DNA from 3 places in the Enterobacter sp. C4G1 genome. Region 3 is predicted to be linked to each of the others. Evidence: predicted binding sites of a transcription regulator. Region 3 holds the regulator's gene; each other region holds the start of a gene.
The links. Region 3 encodes PhoB, which activates phosphate uptake and scavenging genes when phosphate is short. Its sites were predicted from a motif close to CTGTCATAAAACTGNCNNAT; they were not measured.

Region 1 (4,239 bases), on a different contig from region 3:
TCGGGTTTTCCCGCAGAACATCCAGTTCGGGCAGCTCGATTTCCGCCGTGTCGGCGCTGATACCCTGCTGGTTAAGCGAGGCCGCAGCAAGATGCGGCTGGAAATCGAGAAAACCGCTGATACCCACCACCAGCACGAGTCTGGCTTTGAATGGCGCGACGGGAACCTCTTCCGGGCTAAGCCAGGCACTACGCAGCGTGCCGAGCGGCGTCACCCGCTGATGGTTGAGCTGGGCGCTGCCCTGTAAGCGCGCGCCGCAAGCCGCCAGCAGGGTTTCGGTTTGATGGGCAAAACGGGCAACATTTTGCGCGCCAATCAGGGTGTAAGGGTGTTCAGGCGGCAGATTGTCGAGGGCTTTTAGCGGCGTGTGGACCAGCGAGCCGTCAGGCAACGCGCCCAGCAGATCCAGAGAGCCTGAAGAGAAGTGCAGGGCACTTTGGCCGCGAGTAATAATCGCACAGCGCAGGCCCTGCTGTGTCAGCCGGATACCGCAAAGCACACCTGCCAGCCCGCCGCCAACGATAACCGTATCAAATTTCATCGTGTTGTTCCTTCTCCAGACCGCAAAGCCCCTGGTAGACCCAGCGGGTGAATTCGCTTTCGCGCAGGGCATCGCCCCAGGCAACAGGCTGAATGCCTTTCCAGCGTTCGTTTAAAAAATCGCTGAGCTGAGCAAGCGACTGGGTTGAGGTGGTGGCGTGAAAACGTTGCAGCAGCCCGGCCGCGCGGCAGGCGCAAAGCTCGCCCTGACAGGTCCCCATGCCGACGCGCGTGCGGCGGCGTAAATCGAGCAGGTTATTCACCGTCAGGTTTTCAACCGCGTACTGCACTTCACCAGCGGTCACCGCCTCGCACTCGCACACCAGGCTTCGGCTAAGTCGCCCCTCACCGAGCCACGCTGGTGTCCGGTCACCGTGGCGATAGACCGCAGACCCACGCAGTGGCGCGGGCAATGAGATGATTTTTTGCAGCGTTTTTTCGGTGGATTGCTGTGATCCAGGGAGGGGCCTCTCTGCGGTAACGCAGGGCTCAGTATTGCCCAGTTTGCGACACACGGCGTCTGTGGCCCACTGCGCCATCAGACGGTAGGTCATCAGTTTACCGCCGGTGATGGTAATAAAGCCTTCCATGCCGTCGCGCTGTGCGTGATCGAGCAGCACAATGCCACGGCTGACGTTACGACCGCTGGGGTCGTTATCACTGGCAACCAGTGGGCGTACACCAGCATAAGCACGAAGAATACGAGTGCGGGCCATTACCGGGGCCAGCTTTTCCCCTTCGCGCAGCAGAATATCGACCTCTTCGGCGGTCACCCGGTTGTAATCAATCTCGCTGTAGTCAACGTGGGTTGAGGTGGTGCCAATCAACGAGATTGTGTCACCCGGCACCAGAATATCGGCGTCAGACGGTTTACGGCAGCGGTTAATGACATGGTTATTGATGCGGTGATCGAGGATCAGCAGCGAGCCTTTGGCCGGGAACATGCGGATGGATAAGTCGGCATATTCTGCAATGCGCTGCCCCCAGATCCCCGCCGCATTGACCACCACGGGAGCATACAGTTCGCTGTATTCATTATATTGCGGGTCAAACACCCGCACGCCGCACACGCTATCTCCCTTGCGGATAAGGCCAGTGACTTCATGTCCGGTCAGGATGCGGGCGCCATGCTCACGGGCATCCAGCATATTGGCGGCCGTGAGACGAAACGGATCCACGGTGCCGTCGGGGACTTTAACAGCACCCATCAGCGCCGGGTTTACAGAAGGCTCAAGGCGACGCGCCATGGCGGGATCTATCGCTTCGGCGTGAATACCCGCGGCAGTACAGGCCGTAAGAAAGGTGTGCTGGAACGCGAGATCATCTTCGGGAAGGGTGATGAACAGGCCATCGGTCGGTTCAATACAGTGGCGGGCGATGCGTTTGAGGATCTGGTTTTCGGCAATACACTCGCGCGCAGATTCACCGTCTGTGACGGCATACCGCGCGCCGCTGTGCAGCAAACCATGATTACGCCCGGTTGCGCCCGTTGCGATATCGTGACGCTCGAGTAGCGTCACATTTAACCCTCGCAGGGCGCAGTCGCGTGCGATACCTGCACCTGTTGCCCCACCGCCAATGATAATCACATCGCTATAGCGGGGATCGTGAATTGTCATTGTCTTCCCTCATGTTCGTTTTTTTACCATTTAGCCACATCAATTCTGTGGTTTGTTTGATTTCGAACATAATCGAGCAAGAATCGAAAGTGAAGCGTGATTTCATGCGCTTTTTTGCGCATCCTGTTATATTTCTGTAACAATCTGTGCGTTGTTTCACAGTAACAATCACTGTGATTTTTTAACATCGCCGCCTCTCTGGAGTTAGGGGGTAGATAACCCTCTGAAAATTCAAATACGGCCACGGAGGCTATCATGCTCAGTATCTTCAAACCTGCCCCGCATCGGGCGCGTCTGCCAGAGGCAGAAATCGATCCGCTTTACCGTCGCCTGCGTTGGCAAATCTTCCTCGGGATTTTCTTCGGGTACGCGGCTTACTATCTGGTACGTAAGAACTTTGCGCTCGCCATGCCGTATCTGGTAGAGCAGGGCTTCTCGCGCGGTGACCTGGGGTTCGCGCTGTCCGGGATTTCAATTGCCTACGGTTTTTCTAAATTCATTATGGGGTCGGTGTCGGATCGCTCGAATCCGCGCGTTTTCTTGCCTGCCGGTCTGATTCTGGCGGCCGCAGTGATGTTGTTTATGGGCTTTGTGCCATGGGCGACGTCGAGCATTGCCGTTATGTTTGTGCTGCTGTTCCTGTGCGGCTGGTTCCAGGGGATGGGGTGGCCGCCGTGCGGACGTACCATGGTGCACTGGTGGTCGCAGAAAGAACGTGGCGGCATCGTGTCGGTGTGGAACTGTGCGCATAACGTGGGTGGCGGTATTCCGCCGCTGCTGTTCCTGCTGGGGATGGCCTGGTTCAACGACTGGAAAGCCGCGCTCTACATGCCTGCCTTTGGCGCAATTGTGGTAGCCATTTTTGCCTTCGCGCTGATGCGCGATACGCCGCAGTCCTGCGGTCTGCCAGCGATTGAAGAGTATAAAAATGACTACCCGGATGATTACAGCGAGCAACACGAAGAAGAGCTGACGGCGAAACAGATCTTCATGAAGTATGTGCTGCCCAATAAACTGCTGTGGTACATCGCAGTGGCGAACGTGTTTGTCTACCTGCTGCGTTACGGCATCCTCGACTGGTCGCCAACTTACCTGAAAGAGGTTAAGCACTTCGCGCTGGATAAATCTTCCTGGGCTTACTTCCTGTATGAATATGCCGGGATCCCAGGCACGCTGCTGTGTGGGTGGATGTCGGACAAAGTGTTCAGAGGCAACCGTGGTGCCACGGGCGTGTTCTTTATGACCCTGGTGACCATCGCTACCGTGGTTTACTGGCTCAACCCGCCGGGCAACCCGGGAGTGGATATGGCCTGTATGATCGTAATTGGCTTCCTGATTTATGGCCCGGTGATGCTGATTGGCCTTCACGCGCTGGAGCTGGCACCGAAAAAAGCGGCAGGGACGGCAGCAGGCTTTACCGGGCTGTTTGGTTATCTGGGCGGCTCGGTCGCGGCGAGCGCCATTGTGGGCTATACCGTTGACTTCTTCGGCTGGGATGGCGGCTTTATGGTGATGATTGGCGGTAGCGTGCTGGCAGTACTGCTGCTGATTGTTGTGATGATTGGTGAAAAACGTCACCACGCTGAAGTGCTGGCGCGTCGTCGATAAGGAATATTACGATGAAATTGACGCAACTTGCGACCGGCCTGTTGCTGGCCGGTCTGATAACAGGCTCCGCACTGGCAGCCGATAAGATTGTTATTGCCCACCGTGGCGCGAGCGGCTACCTGCCGGAACACACGCTGCCGGCGAAAGCGATGGCCTATGCGCAGGGCGCGGATTACCTGGAGCAGGATCTGGTGATGACGAAGGACGACCAACTGGTTGTCCTGCATGACCACTATCTTGACCGTGTGACAGATGTGGCCGAACGTTTCCCGGATCGCGCCCGTAAAGACGGGCGCTATTACGCCATCGACTTCACGCTGGCGGAGATTCGCTCGCTGAAATTTACCGAAGGCTTTGAGATTGAAAACGGCAAGAAAGTGCAGGTCTATCCGGGACGTTTCCCGATGGGCAAATCTGATTTCCGCATTCATACCTTCGAAGAGGAGATAGAGTTTGTTCAGGGGCTGAACCA
Region 2 (4,239 bases), on a different contig from region 3:
AACGTATCGAAGCGCTGCGTAGTGGGGAATACCTGAAGTAACGCAGTTTGTGATGAAGAGCCGGGCAGGAGCCACTCCGCCCGGCTTTTTTTATGCCTGAACACCGGGCTGAGTGACGCGAAGCCCGCTGATAATCGCAGCAATGGTAGCGAGTGTCCCGGCGGTAAACAGCGCCACGTGTGTGCCATTCTGACCGGCGAGGTTAAACATCAGAGCGACCAGCGCAGCCCCGGTACTTTGTCCAAGTAAACGTGCCGTACCCAGCATTCCGCTGGCACCACCGCTGCGATGGCGCGGGGCGGAAGTGATAATGGTGTGGTTGTTCGGTGACTGGAACAGACCAAACCCGGCGCCGCAGAGGATCATTCGCCAGATAATATCCAGGTCAGAGGGCGAGGAGGGGAGCAATGCCAGAGCGAAAAGCCCTGTTGCCATCACCACCAGACCGAGTGCACCCAACAGCCCGGCATGAACCCGCTCAATCAAATAACCTGCCAACGGTGCCATCACCATCGTGGCCAGCGGCCACGGGGTTAACAACAGCCCCGTTTCAACCTCAGTACGGCCAATCACGCTCTGTAAGAAGAAGGGCAGAGATACCAGCGCCAGCATCTGCGCGCAGAATGAACAGATTGACGTACCAATAGAGAGTGAAAACAGTGGAATGCGTAACAAATCAACTGGCAGCAGGGGCACAGGCAAGGACAACTGGCGGCGAACAAAGAAGAAGCCGATAACCAGCATCGCGGCAATTTCTGCGGCGATTAAGGTGATGGACTGACCTTGAGCAAATCCGCTAAGGGCGGTGATCAGCAGACCGAAGGTCAGCGCATTCATCACCGCACTGGGTAAATCGAATCGCGGCATGGTGTTTTTCGGGCCATTTGCCGGGAGGTAGCGCAGGGCAAAGACGATAGCAATGATGCCCAGCGGCACGTTGATAGCAAAAAGCCACTGCCACGACGCAACGGAGAGGATTGCAGCGGCAATGGTTGGCCCGGCCGCCGAGGAGACCGCGACAATAAAGGAGTTTATCCCCATGCCGCGACCCAGATGGCGCTGCGGGTAGATAAGGCGTATCAGCGCCGTATTCACGCTCATCAGTGCTGCGCCGCCAAATCCCTGGGCGATACGGGCGAGAGTAAGTGTATGCAGGGAATCCGACAGGGCACAGAAAAGTGAGGTGAGCGTAAAGACCACCAGACCGCACTGATAGACCCGGCGATAGCCAAACATATCACCGAGGAAAGAGAGCGAAAGAAGAGAAACCACGATCGCTATCTGGTACGCATTCACAATCCAGATGGAACTGGCGGGTGAGGCATGAAGGTCGCTGGCGATGGTTGGCAGGGCAACGTTAGCAATTGCACCGTCAAGGACAGCCATCGAAATACCGATAATAATGGTGGCAATGGCGCCGTACCGCTGGGGTAAAGGCAGTCCATCAGAAGGGATTTTTTCCATGGGGAATAAAAAGCTCAACGTGAAATTATTCTCAGAGTAACTATTTTAGCATTGTTAATTCCGTTTTATGTCGCAGATTTGTAACGAAGTAAACAGGGATTGATTGCAGGTATCATGACAGGAATTTATAATAAAAACCGGTTCTGATTTTTATAAAACACTCTCTATGAGGTGATAAATGGCAATCGCAGATTTGGATAAGCAGCCAGATTCTGTTTCTTCCGTGCTGAAGGTGTTTGGCATCTTACAGGCGCTCGGAGAAGAGCGTGAAATTGGTATTACAGAGTTGTCGCAGCGTGTGATGATGTCGAAAAGCACCGTTTATCGCTTTTTGCAAACCATGAAGTCTTTAGGGTATGTCGCGCAGGAAGGCGAATCTGAAAAATATTCTCTGACGCTGAAACTCTTCGAACTGGGTGCCCGCGCGCTCCAGAACGTCGATCTGATTCGCAGCGCCGATATCCAGATGCGTGAATTATCTCGTTTAACCAAAGAGACGGTTCACCTGGGGGCGCTGGATGAAGACAGCATTGTTTACATCCACAAAATTGACTCCATGTACAACCTGCGCATGTATTCGCGCATTGGCCGTCGTAACCCGCTGTACAGTACCGCAATCGGTAAAGTGCTGCTGGCCTGGCGCGATCGTGAAGAAGTGACCCAGATCCTCGATGGCGTGGAATATAAACGCAGCACCGAGCGAACCATCACCAGCACTGATGAGCTGTTAACGGTTCTCGATAAGGTTCGCGAGCAGGGTTACGGCGAAGATAACGAAGAGCAGGAAGAAGGTTTGCGTTGCATCGGTGTGCCGGTGTTTGATCGCTTCGGGGTGGTGATTGCCGGCCTGAGTATTTCGTTCCCGACGCTGCGTTTCTCTGAAGAACGTCTGCACGAGTATGTGGCGATGCTGCATACCGCTGCGCGTAAAATCTCCGAGCAGATGGGTTATAACGAGTATCCGTTTTAATCCAGGCTAAGATAAAAACGCCGCGTAATCGCGGCGTTTTTTATGAATTTCCGTTGTGATGTTAGCCGTTATCGATAACGACCGTCATCTTGCGCAGCACCGGGCAGTTGGTTAACCCAATGAAACCGCTGTCTGAATGCAGGTATTGTGCCGTGCTTACCCCACGAGCAGTCACATACTTACACTGAATACCTAAGCCCGCCGCATTTTCTGTGCTTCCCACAAGTACACCGTATCCGGTTAATAACAGGCCAATCCAGATAATGGCCAGTGCAATAATGGTGCGAATGATTAAACGCATCTTTGCCTCTTTTTGTTAGTTGTCATGCCTTTAAGCGTAACGGGTTTACGCAATGAAACAAGTGCACTATTCCGAAAAGTACTTGATGACAGTACAGTTAGCCCCTGTTTAAGATAGCCATGCTAACCTGGTTACATCAGGTCATAAGACGGAGTGTGGAGTGAAAAAAATACGCTGGGTAATTCTGGTTATCGTGCTGATAGCATGCGTGGTGTTGTGGACGCAGACTATCAATGTGATGTGCGATCAGGATGTACAGTTCTTCAGTGGCGTTTGTGCAATCAATAAGTTTATTCCGTGGTAAGACTCATTTTTTCTCAAGGTGATTTCCTTCCTTCGCGCCAGTGGTAAAATAGACGTTTTTATTGAGGTGGTGAAATGGGTGAGTTACTGAATTCAGGGCTGCTGAGCATGGCGTCCCTGGTTATCTCTTTGGTTATTATGGTTGTGGGTTTGGTTCTGTGGTTTTTCGTCAATCGCGCCAGCTCCCGTACAAACGAGCAAATTGAGTTACTGGAAGCATTGCTCGATCAGCAGAAACGACAGAATGCCTTGCTGCGCCGTCTGTGTGAAGCCAACGAGCCAGAAGAGAAAGAAGCGGTAAAAGAAGCGGTTGTTGAAGATAAAGAAGAAGACGATTTTATTCGCCTGGTGGCTGAACGTTAATCTGTGATTCACGGGAGGTGGCTGTGGTCTGGAAAAATCCCTGGTATGACCCCTCCCTGAAGCATCACACCCCCGCTGGTTTTCGCAATACGCTCCCCGCTGGCCATCAGCAGGGAGATGTCGAACGCTGGCGAAAAGAGCGTAAATCAGCCGGGTTGCCTAAACCGCCCGCAGCGGGCTATGACACCTTTCTTAAGCAGTGGTGGCAGCCTGTAACCCTTAACGCGTTATCCGAAGATGGCGTATGGTGGCTGGGCCATGCCAGTATGCTATTGCGTATGGACGGGAATTACATCCTGACCGATCCCGTTTTTTCCCGACGTGCCTCTCCGTTTCCTTTTCTTGGGCCCGAGCGTAAAACGCCTCCGGTTATCTCTGTCGATAAACTCCCGCAGCTCGATATTCTGGCCATTTCCCATAATCACTATGATCACCTCGATGCCGCCACCGTTCGTCATCTGTTGCGTCGTTTCCCCGATCTGCACGTGTTTGTGCCATTAGGTCTGGCGAGCTGGTTTCGTCGTCGGGGAGCAAAAAATGTGACTGAACTCGACTGGTGGCAGAGCATAACGTGGCAGGGTATGACGCTCACGGCTGTACCCGCGCAGCACTGGAGTATGCGCACGCCGTGGAACCGAAATCGCTCCCTCTGGTGCGGCTGGGTATTTGAAAGCCGTCATCATCGCTTTTGGTTTAGCGGTGATACGGGTTATACGCCGGAGCTGCTCACCATCCCCGAACGGCTTGGAAAGATTGACGCTGCCGCATTGCCGGTTGGCGCGTATGCACCGCGCTGGTTCATGTCAGTACATCATATGGACCCGCAATCTGCCGTTGC
Region 3 (4,239 bases):
TCAGCTCGCTGAGCGTTTCGCGCTGAGCGCTCAACAGAATTTTCTCGCGCTGTTCGCGGCTACGGCGCACCAGCAGCACCTCGACGGGCAAATCTTCCGTTAAGGCCTGAATTTTACGCTGCATATCATGCAGATATTCATCGGTGGTGATTTCGATATCCAGCCAGACCGGTGGTTCTTGCGCCGCGCCGCGCCACTGCTCAAGCTGAGTGGTGATGGCCGCCAGGTCGCCTTTGAGTACCGCGAGCGGTTGGGTGACCGGAACCTCCAGCGTATCGACGACGCTAAGTTTGCCAGCGGTAAACGTCACCAGATGCACGGATTTGGCTTTGCCCGTCTCGTCAAAACTCAGGGAAATCGGGGAGCCGCAATAGCGAATATGTTCGCTGCCGCCAATCATCTGCGCGCGGTGAATATGCCCCAGAGCGATGTAATCCGCAGGCGGGAAGTTTTGCGCCGGGAAAGCATCGAGTGTGCCGATATAAATGTCACGTACAGCGTCACTTTTACTGGCGCCAACGGTGGTCAGATGCCCGGTGGCAATCACGGGAATCGCCTGTTTACCGCGAAGGGCGCAGGCTGCTTCATACTGCTGGTGGTAGTAGTCGGTTATGCTCTGCAACAGGTGCTGCTGCTTTTCACCGCCGGAAAGCCCGGCCTGGCTCTGAACGATATCTCTCGGACGTAAAAAAGGCACCGGACACAGTACCGCACCCGGCGTCCCGTCGCGTTTTTTCAGGATCTGCGGTGCGTGCCTGGCGCTGGCGACGACCGTCGTGTTGAGGAACGCGAGAATATCGCGGGATTCATTCAGCGTTGCCACGGAGTCGTGGTTACCCGCAACAATCACCAAATGACAGCCGGTTTGCTGTAAGTTAACGACAAAACGGTTATACAGTTCGCGTGCATAGCTTGGCGGTTGCCCGGTATCAAAAATATCCCCGGCAACGATGATGGCATCAACCTGATGCGACTGAGCAGTTTCCAGCAGCCAGTTCAGGAAGGCTTCATGTTCTGCGGCGCGGCTTTTGCTGTAAAAATTTTGACCCAGATGCCAGTCCGAGGTGTGAAGTATGCGCATAACGGTTCCGTGGCAAAAAAATGAGGATAGGATTATAAACTTTCAGAGAACGGAAAATAACCGCTGTAATAAAACAACAGTTTGCCATTTATAGTGGTAATGTTTTTCATAAATCTGTCATAAATCTGACGCATAATGACGCCGCATTACAAACTTGTAACTTAAATAAGATAAGACAGGGCAAAGTATGGCGAGACGTATTCTGGTCGTAGAAGATGAAGCTCCGATCCGTGAAATGGTGTGCTTCGTGCTCGAACAAAATGGCTTTCAGCCGGTAGAAGCTGAAGATTATGACAGCGCGGTGAATCAACTTAACGAACCCTGGCCTGATTTGATTTTGCTTGACTGGATGCTGCCTGGCGGCTCGGGATTGCAGTTCATCAAACACATTAAACGTGAAGCGATGACCCGCGATATTCCGGTTGTCATGCTCACGGCGCGCGGTGAAGAAGAAGATCGTGTGCGCGGTCTGGAAACAGGCGCTGACGATTACATCACTAAACCATTCTCTCCTAAAGAACTGGTCGCCCGTATTAAAGCGGTGATGCGCCGTATTTCGCCGATGGCGGTGGAAGAGGTGATTGAGATGCAGGGCTTAAGTCTTGATCCAACGTCACACCGGGTGATGACCGGCGAAAACCCACTCGATATGGGGCCGACCGAATTCAAGTTGTTGCATTTCTTTATGACCCACCCTGAGCGTGTCTATAGCCGTGAGCAGTTGCTGAATAACGTCTGGGGGACTAACGTCTATGTCGAAGACCGGACGGTTGATGTCCATATTCGCCGCTTGCGTAAAGCGCTGGAACTGAGCGGCCACGATCGTATGGTGCAGACGGTCCGCGGCACGGGTTATCGTTTTTCGACCCGTTTCTGAACAATGACAGGAGTGTGACGCGTGCTGGAACGTCTGTCATGGAAAAGGCTCGTTTTTGAACTCATTCTTTGTTGTATCCCGGCCCTCATTCTGGGGGCATCTGTGGGACACTTGCCGTGGTTTTTACTGGCAGCGGTCACCGGGCTGCTGATCTGGCATTTCTGGAATTTACTGCGCCTTTCCTGGTGGCTGTGGGTTGACCGCAGTATGACGCCTCCGCCGGGAAGCGGAAGCTGGGAGCCGTTACTCTACGGCCTGCACCAGATGCAGATGCGTAATAAAAAGCGCCGTCGTGAGCTGGGTAGCCTGATCAAACGTTTTCGCAGTGGCGCGGAGTCTCTGCCGGATGCGGTGATTCTGACCACCGAAGAAGGGACTATCTTCTGGTGTAATGGCCTGGCGCAACAGCTGCTTGGCCTGCGCTGGCCGGATGATAATGGCCAGAATATCCTTAACCTTCTGCGTTACCCCGAATTTACGCTGTATCTGAAAAAACGCGACTTTACCCGCCCGCATAATCTGAAACTGAACAATGGTCGTCACCTTGAGATCCGAGTGATGCCTTACAGCGACCAGCAGTGGTTAATGGTTGCGCGTGACGTAACGCAGATGCACCAGTTGGAAGGGGCGCGACGTAATTTCTTTGCTAACGTCAGCCACGAGCTGCGCACGCCGTTAACGGTGCTGCAGGGCTATCTGGAGATGATGCAGGAGCAAACGCTGGAAGGGGCGCCACGCGAAAAAGCGCTGCATACCATGCGTGAGCAAACGCACCGGATGGAAGGGCTGGTGAAACAGCTTCTGACGTTATCGAAAATAGAGGCCGCCCCGACGCTTGCGTTGAATGACACTATCGACGTGCCGATGATGCTGCGCGTTGTAGAACGCGAAGCGCAGACCTTGAGCCATAAAAAACATCTACTGACCTTTGAGGTTGATAATGGCCTGAAAGTACTGGGCAGCGAGGATGAGCTGCGTAGCGCCATTTCTAACCTGGTCTATAACGCGGTAAATCACACGCCAGAAGGGACGCATATTGTGGTGCGCTGGCAACATACCCCGACAGGTGCGGAGTTTAGCGTTGAGGACAACGGGCCGGGGATTTCGCCGGAACACCTGCCTCGCCTGACTGAACGCTTCTATCGTGTGGATAAAGCACGCTCGCGACAGACCGGAGGAAGCGGTCTGGGGCTGGCGATTGTGAAACATGCGGTCAATCACCATGAAAGCCGTCTCGATATTCAGAGCACGCTGGGGAAAGGAACCCGTTTCAGTTTCGTTATCCCGGAACGATTAATTGCCAAAAAAATTGCCTGACAACAGGCGTGTCATTTTTCCTTTCCACGGGCCAGCCATTGCTGGCCCGTTTGCTTTGCGGTCAAGTAAAGCCTGAGTGAATTTTATACGCCTGATGCTTTTTTGTTCGCATGATTAGCCATGGGTTTTTCTTATAAATAGCGTATTGTGCTGGTCTGTTTTTTCATGATGGCATATTGTTCTGGTTTTACGATCCCACCTTGCCTTTAAACGTTATAAGCGTTTAAATTGCCCCCCAGATACTGTCAGACCGACTGTATTTGCGTGGTAAATCGAAAAACTATTCTTCTCCACGCCAGGACGGGAGAATATCCCGCTGAAATTGAGCAAATTTTCCGCTGTATTGTCCCGTCAGGGATGGCGAAAATCTCAACGTTTTCAACACCACATCCACAGGCAGTAAGGTTTTATGACCCATCACTTAAAATCGCGTGACATCATCGCGCTGGGCTTTATGACATTTGCGCTGTTCGTTGGCGCAGGCAACATCATTTTCCCTCCAATGGTCGGCTTACAGGCGGGTGAACACGTCTGGACTGCTGCGTTTGGTTTCCTGATTACTGCCGTGGGTCTACCGGTACTGACCATCGTTGCGCTGGCGAAAGTCGGCGGCGGCGTTGATAGCCTCAGCACACCGATCGGTAAAGTGGCTGGCGTTCTGCTGGCGACGGTCTGCTATCTGGCTGTTGGCCCACTGTTTGCGACCCCGCGTACGGCAACGGTCTCTTTTGAAGTGGGGATTGCTCCGCTGACCGGCGACGGTGCGATGCCGCTGTTTATCTACAGCCTGGTGTACTTCGCGATTGTCATTCTGGTTTCTCTTTATCCGGGCAAGCTGCTGGATACCGTGGGGAACTTCCTGGCGCCAATGAAAATTGTGGCGCTGATCGTGCTGGCCGTTGCGGCTATCATCTGGCCGGCTGGCCCTATCAGCGATGCGATGGATGCCTATAAAAATGCGGCG

Region 1: the regulator PhoB is predicted to act here: its motif matches at 2,283-2,302, upstream of glpT (glycerol-3-phosphate transporter).
Region 2: the regulator PhoB is predicted to act here: its motif matches at 1,532-1,551, upstream of kdgR (DNA-binding transcriptional regulator KdgR).

What each region holds. Positions count from the first base shown of each region.
Region 1 is NZ_JBQVVV010000002.1:1,521,020-1,525,258, reverse strand. Features, by position in the region: gene glpB (glycerol-3-phosphate dehydrogenase subunit GlpB) at 1-541, opposite strand, end outside; gene glpA (anaerobic glycerol-3-phosphate dehydrogenase subunit A) at 531-2,159, opposite strand; gene glpT (glycerol-3-phosphate transporter) at 2,415-3,767, shown strand; gene glpQ (glycerophosphodiester phosphodiesterase) at 3,779-4,239, shown strand, end outside.
Region 2 is NZ_JBQVVV010000002.1:1,098,067-1,102,305, reverse strand. Features, by position in the region: gene htpX (protease HtpX) at 1-41, shown strand, start outside; gene ACT9TW_RS19255 (MFS transporter) at 91-1,464, opposite strand; gene kdgR (DNA-binding transcriptional regulator KdgR) at 1,643-2,434, shown strand; gene ACT9TW_RS19245 (YobH family protein) at 2,496-2,735, opposite strand; gene mgrB (PhoP/PhoQ regulator MgrB) at 2,896-3,039, shown strand; gene ACT9TW_RS19235 (YebO family protein) at 3,114-3,401, shown strand; gene ACT9TW_RS19230 (MBL fold metallo-hydrolase) at 3,425-4,239, shown strand, end outside.
Region 3 is NZ_JBQVVV010000001.1:2,096,972-2,101,210, forward strand. Features, by position in the region: gene sbcD (exonuclease subunit SbcD) at 1-1,081, opposite strand, end outside; gene phoB (phosphate response regulator transcription factor PhoB) at 1,269-1,958, shown strand; gene phoR (phosphate regulon sensor histidine kinase PhoR) at 1,980-3,275, shown strand; gene brnQ (branched-chain amino acid transporter carrier protein BrnQ) at 3,685-4,239, shown strand, end outside.